2 linked regions of the Leptothrix cholodnii SP-6 genome follow. The protein of the gene in region 2 interacts with the protein of the main gene of each other region in a pairwise test. Links are inferred from orthologs where the notes say so. Each region holds a gene or a part of one and is shown on either strand. Other genes may lie near its edges. The genes, in order: LCHO_RS10420 and LCHO_RS14435.

Region 1 (6,932 bases), 910 kb from region 2 along the record:
GAGCGAGTGGCCACGCACGTCGCTCGGCCGGACGTCAGCGGTGTGGTCGTCACGCACGGCACCGACACGCTCGAGGAAACCGCCTACCTGCTGCATCGGGTGCTGGCACCGCACAAGCCGGTGGTGCTGACGGCTGCCATGCGCCCGGCCAGTTCGTCGCAGGCCGATGGTCCGCAGAATCTGTGCGATGCCGTCGGCCTGGCGATGCACGTTCAGGCACATGGCGTGCTGCTCGCGATGGGCGGCGTCGTGTGGTCCGGCGCCGAGGCTCGCAAGGTCCATCCGTATCGGCTGGATGCGTTCTCGGCCGGTGACGCCGGCGCACTGGCCTACATCGAGGAAGGCCGATTGCGGATCCTGCGGGGCTGGCCACAGGCGACGCCGTTGGGCGTGCAGGTGCTGGGGCCGGAAATCTGGCCCGAGGTTCAGATCGTGCACAGCCACGCGGGCTCCGACGGGCGCCTGGTCGAACTGTTGCTCGAAGCGGGGGTGCAGGGGCTGGTGGTGGCCTGCACCGGCAACGGCACCATCCACCATGACCTGATGGCCGTGCTGATGCGTGCGCAGCAGTGCGGGGTGAGCGTGCTCAGGGCCCTGCGCCAGGGGGGCGGCGTGCTCGTGCCCGGCGGGCACGACGAACTGCCGGCTGCCGGTGGCCTGACACCCGCCCAGGCCCGCGTCGAGTTGCTGCTGCGCCTGCTGATCCAGCGCTGAACCGGCGCCGGATCGGCGCCGGCGTGGTGCTCAGGCCACCGTCAGCGCGACGTCGATGTTGCCGCGCGTGGCGTTCGAGTAGGGGCAGACGATGTGAGCGGCCTGCACCAGTTCCTCGACCGTGGCACGGTCGACGCCCGGCACGTGGATGGTCAGCGCAGCCTGGATGCCGAAGCCGGTCGGGATCGGGCCGATCGAGATGTCCGCCGTGATGGTGGTTTCAGCCGGGATCGCGATCTTCTTCTGGCCCGCCACGAACTTCAGCGCGCCCAGAAAACAGGCCGAATAACCCGCTGCAAACAGCTGCTCCGGGTTGGTGCCCGGACCGTCGTCGCCACCCAGGCCCTTGGGCACCGACAAGGTGACACGGAGGCGCTCGTCGCTGCTGACGGACGTGCCGGCACGTCCTCCGGTCGAGGTGGCGTGGGCGGTGTAGAGCACGGTCGGAAGAGCCATGGTGGATCCTTGATGGGACGCTGGTTGCCCGTTGGATGGGCGGTGGTGATGTCGTTGCCGGCCTGTCCCGGCAATGTGGGGAGGAATCGTGAGCGTCGGCTGATTCAGCGCCCGACCGGTATCGGTCGAGCAAGCCACGAGATGTGGTTCATCGAATCGGCGGCGTGTTCGCCACGGCCGGCGCACTCAAGACGCGTGATCAGGCGCGCCAGAGTGCGCGAGTATTGATTGCGGACAACACAATTGCACGCCATGTGGATATGCGCATCGACAGGCTGGATTGACGCATCGACAGGCGATGCGCCTGGATCAGAACAGCTCGTGCTGGCCCGGCAGCTTGGCTGCCACCGGCTGGACCGAACGCGGCGGCTCGAAGTCGCGACTGTTCAATTCAGGCAGCCTGGTGCGCAGTCCGTGGGTCAGCGCCGTGCGTTCGATGAGCGCTTGCAGCGCGATCACATCGGCGTCGCCACGGCCCAATGCGCCGCTGCCGATGCGCCAATGCACCGAGCGGGCACCGGCATCGGCCGCTGCGGCCAGCAGCACCTCGAGTTCGGCGGGATCCGTGTCGAGTCGCAGCGGTGACAGGTTCAGGCCCACCCACACACCGGCCTGCGCCAGGGTGCGCATGGCCGACAAGCGCAGCGCCGGCGTGCTGGCCTGCGGTTCGAGAAGGCGAGCGCGGTCCGCATCGAGCGAGGTCATGCTCATCAGCACCAGCACCTTGCGCTGCACGGCCATTTCGGCCAGCAGGTCCAGGTCGCGCACGACACCGGCCGAGCGGGTTGCCAGCGCAAACGGGTGTCCCGATTCGTGCAGCACCTCGATCAGGGCGCGGGTCAGGCGCAGGCGACGTTCGGCGGGCTGGTAGGCGTCGGTCGCCGAACCGAGGTTCAGCGGCCGCGGCACGTAACCCGGCCGGCGCAGTTCTTCGCGCAGGCGTTCCGCAGCGTTGACCTTGGCATAGATGCGCGACCCGCCTGACGGCAATCCGTCGACACCCGGGCCCGATGCGGTGACGGGTGACGCGCCGAGACCCTGCGCCACGGCCAACGCGCAGCCGACGCAGGCGTGTTCGCAGCCGCGATAGGGGTTGATCGCCAGCCGATAGGGCAGGTCGGGCGCATCGTTGGCACGCAGCAGGCTCAGGCACTGCTCTTCGACGATTTCTGCCGGCGCCACGGGCTCGGCCGCAACCTGGGTGGTCGACGCATCGATCGGTCTGGGCGACCGTGTCGTGGGCCAGCGGCGTTCACGCCGCTGGCGGCCTTCGTCCGTCGGCGGCCCGCCCGCCAACCAGGCCGGCGGGGCTTCGCGGACTTGCAGCACGGCCGAACTGGCCGACTGGACACTGGCGTAGCGCCGGACCGGCTTGTGCAGGGTGGCCGGCAGATCCGGTGCATCGCCCGCGTCGAACAAGGCGAGGTTGGCGGTCGGCTGGGCAAGCCCGGCCTGATGAATTCGTGCAGCGCGACTCATGGTCGACAGTGTGCCATGAAACTGTATGCGCATACAGTTTTCGAGGACCAAGGGTCAGTCGCGCGACATGTCTTCGAGTGCTTCGCCGATCTCCAGCCAGCGGTGCTCGAGCGTCTCGATGCTGTCGGCCAGTTCCTTGAGTTGACGGCCTTGTTCGGCGCGCCGGGCGGCTGGCAAGGCGGCGTCGGCCATCGCGGCCAGCAGCGTGGCGTGCTGGGCCTGGGCCGCGGCCAGCCGTTGTTCGACCTGCGCCTGCTCCTTCTTCAGGGGCTTGGCCAGTTCGGCTCGTTTCTGGCGGATGGCTGCGCTGGCCTTGCGATCGCCGGCATCGACCGGCGCGCTGGGCGCGGCGGCGACGGTATTGACCGGTGCGGCCGCTGGGCTTTGCTGCGAGGCCTTGGCGGCCCGCGCGGCTTCTCGGCTCTGCTCGAGCAGCCACTTCTGGTAGTCGTCCAGATCGCCGTCGAAGGGCTCGACGCGGCCCTTGGTGACCAGCCAGAACTCGTCGCACACCTCGCGCAGCAGGGCGCGGTCGTGGCTGACCAGCATCACCGTGCCTTCGTATTCGTTGAGCGCCATGCTCAGCGCCTCGCGGGTGGTCAGGTCGAGGTGGTTGGTCGGCTCGTCGAGCAGCAGCAGGTTGGGGCGCTGCCAGACCAGCATGGCCAGCACCAGCCGCGCCTTCTCGCCGCCCGACAGACTGCCGACCGCCTGTCCGACCATCTCGCCGGTGAAGCGGAAGCGGCCGAGGAAGTCGCGCAGTTCCTGTTCGCGCCCTGGCGGGCCCTGATCGCGGGCCAGGCGGATCATGTGCGCCAGCGGGCCTTCGTCGGGGCGCAGCACGTCCATCTCCTGCTGCGCGAAATAGCCGATCGCCAGGCCCTTGCCCTCCTGGATGTGGCCGCCCAGCGCCTTCTGCATGCGCGACACCGTCTTGACCAGCGTCGACTTGCCCTGGCCGTTGGCGCCCAGGATGCCGATGCGCTCACCCGGCAGCACGCTCTTGTTGATGTTGCGCACGATGACCGTGTCGGGCGCACCGTCCTCGCCCGGATAGCCGACCTCCAGATCGCTCATCACCAGCATCGGGTTTGGCAGGCTCTGCGGCTCGCGGAACTCGAACTGGAAGTCGGCGCTCGTCAGCACCGGCGCGATCTTCTCCATCCGTGCCAGCGCCTTGACGCGGCTCTGCGCCTGCTTGGCCTTGCTGGCCTTGGCCTTGAAGCGGTCGATGAAGCGCTGCAGGTGTGCCACCTTCTCCTGCTGCTTGCCGAACGCGGCCTGCTGCTGCTCCATGCGCTCGGCGCGCATCAGTTCGAAGCCCGAGTAGTTGCTGCCGTAGCGCGTCAGCTTGGTCTCCTCGAGGTGCAGCGTGACCTTGGTGACGGCGTCGAGGAATTCGCGGTCGTGGCTGATCACCAGCATCGTGCCCTCGAAGCGCTGCAGCCAGGCTTCGAGCCAGACCAGCGCGTCGAGGTCCAGGTGGTTGGTGGGTTCGTCGAGCAGCAGCAGTTCGCCCGGGAACATCAGCGCACGCGCCAGCTGCAGCCGCATCCGCCAGCCGCCCGAGAAGCTGTTGACGGGCGAGTCGACCTGCGCCATCGAGAAGCCCAGGCCCAGCAGCAGCGTCTGCGCGCGGGCCACCGCGTCGAACTCGCCGGCCTCGCCCAGCGCCAGGTAGGCGTCGCCGATGGCGTGGCCATCGTCGGCCGCTTCGGCGGCAGCGAGCGCGGCACGCGCGGCCATCAGCGGCCGGTCGCCTTCGAGCACGAAGTCGGTGGCGCCCTGTTCGGTCTCGGGCATGTTCTGCTCGACCTCGGCGATGCGCCAGCGCGGCGGCATCTCGACCTCGCCGCCGTCGGACTGCAGACGGTGGGTCAGCAGCGCGAAAAGACTGGACTTGCCCGCGCCGTTGCGGCCCACCAGGCTGGCCTTTTCGCCAGGCTGCAGGGTGAAGCCGGTTTGTTCGAGCACGAGCTTGGTGCCGCGACGCAGGGTGATGTTCTTGAGCTGGAGCATGGACAACGGGTTGACTGATGTCCGTGGCACGGACCGGCGCCGAGTGTAGAAGGTGGCGTCAGCGCGGCGACGCAGGGCGTTGTGCGGCCACCGCCTGGCCGAGTTCGATCACCGCCATCGCGTAGTACGACGACCAGTTGTAGCGCGTCAGCGACCAGAAGTTCTCGGTGCCGGCAACGTAGCTCGGCGCCTCTGCGCCGTTGTGCAGTTGCACCAGCGCGAGCGGGCCGGGGTGCACGAGCGCATCCTCGTCGAGCGCGGCGCCGAGCTGGCCCATCTGCGCGGCGCTGAAGCTCGGTCGGATGTCGGGCGCCAGCAACGTGGCGAGCGCCGCCTCGTCGTCCGGCGGCGACACGCCGTAGGCGACGGCCAAGCCGCGCTGCCAGCCGTGCGCGGCCAGGAATCTGCCGATGCTGCCGATCGCGTCGACCGGGCTGTCGTGCAGCGCGATGCGGCCGTCGCCGTCGAAATCGACCGCGTGCCTGAGCCACGAGCTCGGCATGAACTGCGGCCAGCCCAGCGCGCCGGCGTAGCTGCCTCGCAGCGTTCCGAGGTCGAGCCCGTCGCGCAGCGCCAGTTCGAGCAGGGCCGTGAGTTCGCTGCGGAAGAAGGCGCTGCGGTCGCTGCGCCCGCTCGGAAAGTCGAACGCCAGGCTGGCCAGCGCGTCGACCGTGCGCAGCCGGCCGGTGTGGCGGCCGTAATAGGTCTCGACGCCGACGATGCCCACGATCACCGCCGCCGGCACGCCGTAGGTGGCTTCGGCGCGCGCCAGCGCATCGGCGTGCTGACTCCAGAACGCCATGCCGGCCGTGATGCGCTGCGGCTCGACGAAGCGCGCCCGGTAGGCCGCCCAGTTCTTGGCCGTGCCGGTGGGCGGCGGCATGATCAGCCGCGTCACCTGCGGCAGGTGGCGGGCCTGCCCGATGGTCGTGGCGACCCAGTCGGCCGGCCAGTCCGGATGGGCTTGCGTGACCTGGCGGATGTAGTCCTGCACGTCGTCGCGCAGGCCGTACGGCGGCGTCACCGGCTGCGGCTTGACGGCCGTCCGCCTGGATTTGTGCGGGCGCGTGTTCGCCTCGGCCGGGCCGGCGAGCAGGGCGCCGCTCACGGCGGCGATCAGGAAGGCGATGAACGCGGCCCGGATCGCGCGGCGGCCGGGGATCGGCCAGGTCGGGCTTTCGGCAAGACGCATGTGCGAGCGCACGGGCTCGGGGCGGATCGGCAGGAACATGCGTGGGGCGGGCAACAGCGGCGAAGCAGGGCGGCTCAGTGTAGGTTCAGGCCCGATGCCGGCACGCCGCCGGCTTCGCTAGAGTGCAGGCCTGGAGGCGACCCATGAGCAACATCTACGAACAGGACCTGCCGCGCACCGCGGCCAACTACACCGCGCTCAGCCCGGTGAGTTTTGTCGAGCGCAGCGCCGAGGTGTTCGGCGCGCGCACCGCCGTCATCCACGGCCGGCGCCGCTACAGCTGGGCGCAGGTGCGCGAGCGCAGCGCGCGGCTGGCGTCGGCCCTGCGTTCGCTGGGCGTCGAGCGCGGCCACACCGTCAGCGTGATGCTGCCCAACACGCCGGAGATGGTCGAGGCCCATTACGCCGTGCCGGCGCTGGGCGCCGTGCTCAACACCCTCAACACCCGGCTCGACGCCGCCTTGCTGGCCTGGCAGATGAACCATTGCGAGGCGACGGTGCTGATCACCGACAGCGAGTTCGCGCCGCTGATGGACAAGGCGCTGGCGCTGCTCAAGAGCCAGCACGGCCGCGAGCTGCGGGTGATCGACGTCTGCGACAGCGAGTTCACGGGCGTGCACGAGCACCTCGGCACGCACGAATACGAGGACCTGCTCGCCGCCCACGTGCCGCTGCACCGCCTCGAAGGCCCGGCCGACGAGTGGGACGCGATCGCGGTCAGCTACACCAGCGGCACCACCGGCGACCCGAAAGGCGTGGTCACGCATCACCGCGGCGCCTACCTGAACGCGGTCTGCAACAGCGTCACCTGGACGATGCCGCACTTCCCGGTCTACCTCTGGACGCTGCCGATGTTCCACTGCAACGGCTGGTGCTTCCCGTGGACGATCGCGGCGCTCGGCGGCACGCACGTCTGCCTGCGCAAGGTCGACGCCCGGGCCATCCTCGACGCCATGCGCGAGCACGCCGTCGACCACTACTGCGCCGCGCCGATCGTGCACAGCCTGCTGATCAACGCGCCGGCCGAACTGCGCGAGGGCCTCGGCACCGACCCGACCGGGTCGTCCAGGAA
Region 2 (7,453 bases):
GATGCCTGCTGCCATGCAGCGCACGCCCAGTTCCAGTTCTTCGTTGTCCCGTGCCAGCGTGGTCTGCCTGACCTTGGCGAGATCACGCTCGAGTTGCGGCAGATCGGTGATGCTGTTGCGCGTGTGGCCGGCCAGGCCGGTGCGCGTGGCGTAGGCACGAACCCGTTGCGGGTCGTCGTGGGCCAGGAAGAGCTTGCCGACCGATGTCAGATGCAGTGGCGCCCGGCCACCGACGGCGCGCACCACCTGCATGCCGGAGCGCTCGGAATAGGTGCGTTCGATGTAGACGATCTCGTCGCCTTGCCGCACGGACAGGTTGACGGGCTGATGCGTGAGCTTGTGGAGTTCTCGCATCGGCCCCAGTGCCGCGTCGCGCACGTCGAGCCTGGCCTTGACGAGGTTGCCGAGTTCCAGCAAGCGCATGCCCAGCCGGTAGCTGCCCGCCTCGGGGCGGTCGACAAAGCGCCCCGCCACCAGGTCGTTGAGGATGCGATGGGCTGTTGACGGATGCAGCCCGGTATGCTCGCTGATCTGCTTGAGCGATACCGGATCCTGGTGCGTGGCCAGCACGTCCAGCAGATGGAACACCCGCTCCAGTACCTGGATCGTCGGGGTGTGACCGTCTTTCTTGATCATGGCTGTGCTCTTGAATCGTAAAAGCTATTTTTGCATGGCGAAAAGGTTGATGTCAGCATCCTTGGCCTCGGGCCTGTTCAAACGTGCGGCCTTGTGTCGTCTGAGTGCAAACGCGATGCCGGCCGCTGCGATGCTGGTTGCCATGCTCATCAGCGTGTCTGCACAGGCACAAGGCGTTGCCGCAGCGGCGCGCGATCGCGTTGCTGCCAGCGCTGCCGCCGGTGTCGCCAGCGCTGCGTCGGAGCATGCGGTGTCAGCGAGTGCGCCTGGCGTGCTGCCCGTCACCGCAGCACGGACGGCATCGATGCCGGCTTCGGCGCCGGTGCGGCGGACGTTCGCGCAGGCGCCCCGGGTGATCGGGCGCGTCATGCCGGCCGAACTGGGGGTGGTGATCAATACCGCCGATCCGTATTCGGTCGAGGTGGGCGAGTACTACGTGCGCCAGCGGCAGATACCCGCAGCTCACGTGCTGCGGTTGGAACTGTCCACGCAAGCCCGCCTTTCCGTTCCTGAATTCGATGTCCTGAAGCGGCATGTCGATGCGCATTTCGGGTCGCAGGTGCAGGCGCTGGCGCTGACCTGGGTGCAGCCCTACGCCGTCTCCTGCATGTCGATCACCGCAGCGCTGGCGCTGGGGATCGACGACGAACTGTGCCGCAGCACATGCGGCAAGACCTCGCTGTCGCCGTATTTCAACTCGGCCAGCGGGCAACCGTTTCGTGATCACGGATTCCGTCCGTCGATGCTGGTGGCCGCCGGCAGCGCCGCCTCGGCCCGCCAGTTGATCGATCGCGGCATCGCGGCTGACGCGAGCCTCGGCTTGCGGGGTGCGATTCCGGTGGACGCCTATTTCATGGCCACCACCGATGCCGCGCGCAATGTGCGAGCGCCGATGTTTCCGCCGCCGGGCCTGGTGCCGCGCGCCGGGGTGGCGATCAAGCTTGCACAAGGCGATCTGCCCCGCGGACAGGATCGGCTTCTGATGGTCCAGACCGGTCTGGCGGTGCTCGATGGCCTCGACACGCTGGGCTGGGTGCCCGGCGCATTGGGGGATCACCTGACGTCGTATGCCGGCCAACTCGATCAGCTGTCCGGTCAGACCACCGCCCTGGCGTGGATCGACTCGGGCGCGACCGCCAGTTACGGCACGGTCAGCGAGCCCTGCAACCACCCGCAGAAATTCCCCGACCCGCAACTCGTGTTGCTGCACTACATGCAGGGCAGCACGCTGATCGAGGCGTACTGGAAGAGCGTGCGCTGGCCGCAGCAGGGCGTTTTCGTGGGCGAGCCCTTGGCGGCTCCGTTTGCCCGCCGCTGAGCATCGGTGCGCCTGCTTCGCGATAGTCATCTCCGTGTGCCGGTGTCATCGGGATATACCCCGTCACTTTTCAGGCGTCGCTGCAAGTTTCGCGTCGGGTCCCTGGTGATACAGTCACCCGCCTGACGAACAAGGTCCTTCCCGTCCCCTTATCTGGCAACAGTCAAGGCGGGTCGCAATCCGCCAACCGGTCAAGCCGTGTCGCGGAAGGTTTTTCAACCCATCGAGGTCCTGGATACCAGGGCAAAAGGTGAGCGCAAGATGATGCAGCAATACAGGACGAACTCGTACCTGTTCGGGGGCAACGCCCCTTACGTGGAAGAGATGTACGAGGCTTACCTCGACAACCCAGGCTCCGTTCCGGACAACTGGCGCGCCTACTTCGACGCACTCCAGCACGTTCCCGCCACCGACGGCACCGACAGCCGTGACGTGGCTCACGCCCCCGTCATCGAATCGTTCGCCCAGCGCGCCAAGTCGAATGCCTTCGCCGTCAAGGCCAGCTCGACCGATCTCGCCGTCGCGCGCAAGCAGGTTCACGTCCAGTCGCTGATCGCGGCCTACCGCAACGTCGGTGCCCGCTGGGCCGATCTCGACCCGCTCAAGCGCCAGGAGCGTCCGAAGATCCCCGAACTCGAGCCGGCGTTCTACGACCTGACCGAGTCCGACATGGACATCACGTTCAGCGCGACGAACACCTATTTCGGCAAGGCGGACATGTCGCTGCGCCAGATCCTGCAGGCTCTGCGCGAGACCTACTGCAGCACGCTCGGCGCCGAGTTCATGCACATCACCGACCAGACGCAGAAGCGCTGGTGGCAAGAGCGGCTCGAGAGCATCCGTGCCAAGCCGACCTTCAATGTCGAGCAGAAGAAGCACATCCTCGACCGCCTGACCGCGGCCGAAGGCCTGGAGCGCTTCCTCCACACCAAGTACGTCGGCCAGAAGCGCTTCTCGCTCGAAGGTGGCGAAAGCTTCATCGCCGCGATGGACGAGCTGGTGCAGCGTGCCGGCGAGAAGGGCGTGCAGGAGATCGTCATCGGCATGGCCCACCGCGGCCGCCTGAACGTGCTCGTCAACACCCTGGGCAAGATGCCCAAGGACCTGTTCGCCGAATTCGACCACACCGCGCCCGAAGACCTGCCGGCCGGCGACGTCAAGTACCACCAGGGCTTCAGCTCCGACATCTCGACCCCGGGCGGCCCGGTCCACCTGTCGCTGGCCTTCAACCCCTCGCACCTGGAAATCGTCAACCCGGTCGTCGAAGGCTCGGTGCGTGCGCGCCAGGACCGTCGCGGCGATACCATCGGCGCCCAGGTGCTGCCGGTGCTGGTGCACGGCGACTCGGCCTTCGGTGGCCAGGGCGTCAACCAGGAAACCCTGGCGCTGTCCGAGACGCGTGGTTATTCCACCGGCGGCACGGTGCACCTGATCATCAACAACCAGATCGGCTTCACCACCAGCGACCCGCGCGACCTGCGCTCGACGCTGTACTGCACCGACATCGTCAAGATGATCGATGCCCCGGTGCTGCACGTGAACGGTGACGATCCGGAAGCCGTCGTGCTGGCCACCCAGCTGGCGCTCGAGTTCCGCATGGCCTTCCGCAAGGACGTGGTCATCGACGTCATCTGCTTCCGCAAGCTCGGCCACAACGAGCAGGACACGCCGGCGCTGACCCAGCCGCTGATGTACAAGAAGATCAGTGCCCACCCCGGCACCCGTCGCCTGTACGCCGACAAGCTGGCCGCCCAGGGTCTGGGCGAGACCATCGGCGACGACATGTCCAAGGCCTATCGCGCCGCGATGGACGAAGGCCGTCACACGGTCGATCCGGTCATCAGCAACTTCAAGAGCAAGTACGCGGTCGACTGGGTTCCGTTCCTGGGCAAGAAGTGGACCGACGCGGCCGACACCGCGATTCCGCTGACCGAGTGGAAGCGTCTGGCCGAGCGCCTGACCACCATTCCCGCCAGCGTCAGCCCGCACCCGCTGGTCAAGAAGGTCTTCGACGACCGCGCCGCGATGGGCCGTGGCGAGATCAACGTCGACTGGGGCATGGGCGAGCACATGGCGTTTGCCTCGCTGGTGGCTGCCGGGTATCCGGTGCGCCTGTCGGGCGAGGACTGCGGCCGTGGCACCTTCACGCACCGCCATGCCGTGATCCATGATCAGAAGCGCGAGAAGTGGGACGAAGGCACCTACATCCCGCTGCAGCACGTCGGCGACAACCAGGCCGGTTTCACCGTCATCGACTCGATCCTGTCGGAAGAGGCGGTGCTGGGCTTCGAATACGGCTACGCCGCCGCCGAACCCAACACGCTGACGATCTGGGAAGCGCAGTTCGGCGACTTCGCCAACGGCGCGCAGGTCGTGATCGACCAGTTCATCGCCTCGGGCGAAGTCAAGTGGGGCCGCGTCAACGGCCTGACGCTGATGCTGCCGCACGGCTACGAAGGCCAGGGCCCCGAGCACAGCTCGGCACGCCTGGAGCGCTTCATGCAGCTGGCCGCCGACACCAACATGCAGATCGTGCAGCCGACCACGGCCAGCCAGATCTTCCATGTGCTGCGTCGCCAGATGGTGCGCCAGTTCCGCAAGCCGCTGGTCATCATGACGCCGAAGTCGCTGCTGCGTAACAAGGACGCCACCTCGACGCTGGTCGAGTTCACCAAGGGCGAGTTCCGCACCGTCATCGGCGAGCTCAATACCGGCATCGACGCAGCCAAGGTCAAGCGCGTGATCGCCTGTTCGGGCAAGGTCTATTACGACCTGGTCAAGAAGCGCGACGAGAAGAAGAGCAACGACGTGGCGATCATCCGCGTCGAGCAGCTCTATCCCTTCCCGCACAAGGCCTTCGCCAACGAGCTCAAGAAGTACCCGAACGCGAACGACATCGTGTGGTGCCAGGACGAGCCGCAGAACCAGGGTGCCTGGTTCTTCGTGCAGCACTACATCCACGAGAACATGCAGGACGGCCAGAAGCTCGGCTACGCCGGTCGCCCCGCATCGGCTTCGCCGGCCGTGGGTTACGCCCACCTGCACCAGGAACAGCAGAAGGCTCTGCTCGACCAGGCATTCGGCAAGCTCAAGGGCTTCGTCCTGACCAAGTGATGTAACGGGTGGTGGAGGCGGGCGCCGCGCGCCGTCTCCACCGCGTGTGTTTGACCGGCCGGGCCGGTCTGTCGACGCGCCGCACCTTCCTATCGAACAAGAGAATCCAAATGGCTATCGTTGAAGTCAAAGTCCCCCAGTTGTCCGAGTCGGTCGCAGAAGCGACGATGCTGACGTGGAAGAAGAAGCCCGGTGAAGCCGTGGCCATCGATGAGATCCTGATCGAGATCGAGACCGACAAGGTCGTGCTCGAAGTGCCCGCGCCGGCCGCCGGCGTGCTGGTCGCCCACGTGGTGGGTGACGGCGGCACGGTGGTCAGCGACCAGCTGATCGCGCAGATCGACACCGAAGGCAAGGCCGGCGCTGTCGCTGCCGCCGCTGCGGCTGCCGCCCCCGCCGCCGCTGCCGCTGCTCCGGCTGCCGCCGCCAACAAGGGCGACGTGGCTATGCCCGCCGCCGCCAAGATCCTGGCCGAGAAGGGCCTGTCGGCCACCGACGTGGCCGGCTCCGGCAAGGACGGTCGCGTGACCAAGGGTGATGCCCTGGCCGCCGGCGCCAAGCCCGCCGCCGCGCCGATCGTGGTCGCTGCAGCACCGGCCGTTGCCAAGCCGCTGCCCGCCGTTGCCGCGCCGGTCGCACAGAACCTGGGTGACCGCTCGGAACAGCGCGTGCCGATGAGCCGCCTGCGCGCCCGCGTCGCCGAGCGCCTGCTGCAGTCGCAATCGACCAACGCCATCCTGACCACGTTCAACGAAGTGAACATGGCGCCGGTGATGGAGATGCGCAAGAAGTTCCAGGACAAGTTCGAGAAGGAACACGGCGTCAAGCTCGGTTTCATGAGCTTCTTCGTCAAGGCCGCGGTCGCCGCGCTGAAGAAGTACCCGGTGCTCAACGCCTCGGTCGACGGTAACGACATCGTTTACCACGGCTACTTCGACATCGGCATCGCGGTGGGTTCGCCGCGTGGCCTGGTGGTGCCGATCATCCGCAACGCCGACCAGCTGAGCTTTGCCGACATCGAGAAGACTATCGCCGGCTTCGGCCAGAAGGCCAAGGACGGCAAGCTGTCGATGGAAGAACTGACCGGCGGCACCTTCTCGATCTCCAACGGCGGTACCTTCGGCTCGATGCTGTCGACCCCGATCATCAACCCGCCGCAGTCGGCCATCCTGGGCGTGCACGCCACCAAGGACCGCGCCGTGGTCGAGAACGGCCAGGTGGTCGTGCGTCCGATCAACTACCTCGCCATGTCGTATGACCACCGCATCATCGACGGCCGCGAAGCCGTGCTGGGCCTGGTGACGATGAAGGACGCCCTGGAAGACCCGGCGCGCCTGCTGTTCGACATCTGAGCGTCACCTGAGCCCGCGCGCCGTGCGTGCGGGCCTGCCACCGCAAGGAGACCGCCATGAGCCTGGCCGACGAACTGATGCAACTCGAGCAACTGCGCCAGCGCGGCGTGCTCAGTGATGACGAGTTCGCGGCCGCGAAGGCCCGGTTGCTCACGGCGCAGCCGATGCCTGCGCCGGCGGTGGTGGCGGTCAATCACTTTCGCCGCTCGGCCGGCGACCGCTGGGTCGCCGGTGTCTGCGGCGGGCTGGCACGCATCACCGGGGCCGAGTCCTGGGTCTGGCGCCTGGTGTTCGCGGTGCTCTTCTTCTTTGCCGGCACCGGCGTGCTGCTCTACATCCTGATGTGGATCTTCGTGCCCCTCGAGAGCGGGCCGTCGTCCCTCGTCAAACCACCCGCCTGATCGGGCGAGATAGGTCAAGAACATGTCCAAACAATTCGACGTCGTCGTGATCGGCGGCGGCCCCGGTGGCTACATCGCTGCCATCCGTGCAGCGCAGCTGGGTTTCAACGTCGCCTGCATCGACGAGTGGAAGAACGACAAGGGCGGCCCCGCTCCCGGCGGCACCTGCACCAACGTCGGCTGCATCCCGTCGAAGGCGCTGCTGCAGTCGTCCGAGCACTACGAACAGGCCGCCCACCACTTCGGTGACCACGGCATCACGCTCGACAACCTGAAGATGGATGTCGCCAAGATGGTGGGCCGCAAGGACACCGTCGTGAAGCAGAACAACGACGGCATCCTGTATCTCTTCAAGAAGAACAAGATCAGCTTCTTCCACGGCCGCGGCTCGTTCGCCAAGGCGGTCGAGGGCGGCTACGAGATCAACGTCGCCGGCGCCGCCGCCGAGACGCTGGTGGGCAAGCAGATCATCATCGCCACCGGCTCCAATGCCCGTGCGCTGCCGGGTGCCGCGTTCGACGAAGACAAGGTGCTGTCCAACGACGGCGCGCTGCGCATCGGCGCGGTGCCGGCCAAGCTGGGCGTGATCGGCTCGGGCGTGATCGGCCTGGAAATGGGCTCGGTCTGGCGTC

What was found.
Region 1: the proteins of LCHO_RS14435 (region 2) and LCHO_RS10420 interact in binary tests that used the Escherichia coli proteins (3 or more experiments, as listed by UniProt). The link is inferred for Leptothrix cholodnii SP-6 from one-to-one orthologs.

The regions. Positions count from the first base shown.
Region 1 is NC_010524.1:2,264,480-2,271,411, reverse strand. Bases 2,187-5,088 are described here. They hold LCHO_RS10420 (ABC-F family ATP-binding cassette domain-containing protein), read right to left. Parts: upstream 4,669-5,088; coding sequence 2,704-4,668; downstream 2,187-2,703. Other genes in these bases: mltB (lytic murein transglycosylase B), read right to left, coding at 4,727-5,088; LCHO_RS22105 (SPL family radical SAM protein), read right to left, coding at 2,187-2,649. Outside these bases: LCHO_RS10435 (asparaginase), read left to right, coding at 1-714; LCHO_RS10430 (organic hydroperoxide resistance protein), read right to left, coding at 745-1,170; more of LCHO_RS22105, read right to left, coding at 1,480-2,186; more of mltB, read right to left, coding at 5,089-5,899; LCHO_RS10410 (acyl-CoA synthetase), read left to right, coding at 6,004-6,932. UniProt on the Escherichia coli protein: Genetic data indicate it may be involved in ribosome assembly or function.
Region 2 is NC_010524.1:3,172,311-3,179,763, reverse strand. The notes cover bases 1,846-5,268. They hold LCHO_RS14435 (2-oxoglutarate dehydrogenase E1 component), read left to right. Parts: upstream 1,846-2,215; coding sequence 2,216-5,068; downstream 5,069-5,268. Other genes in these bases: odhB (2-oxoglutarate dehydrogenase complex dihydrolipoyllysine-residue succinyltransferase), read left to right, coding at 5,179-5,268; LCHO_RS14440 (TIGR03790 family protein), read left to right, coding at 1,846-1,954. Also shown: LCHO_RS14445 (IclR family transcriptional regulator), read right to left, coding at 1-636; more of LCHO_RS14440, read left to right, coding at 635-1,845; more of odhB, read left to right, coding at 5,269-6,420; LCHO_RS14425 (PspC domain-containing protein), read left to right, coding at 6,477-6,821; lpdA (dihydrolipoyl dehydrogenase), read left to right, coding at 6,844-7,453. UniProt on the Escherichia coli protein: E1 component of the 2-oxoglutarate dehydrogenase (OGDH) complex which catalyzes the decarboxylation of 2-oxoglutarate, the first step in the conversion of 2-oxoglutarate to succinyl-CoA and CO(2).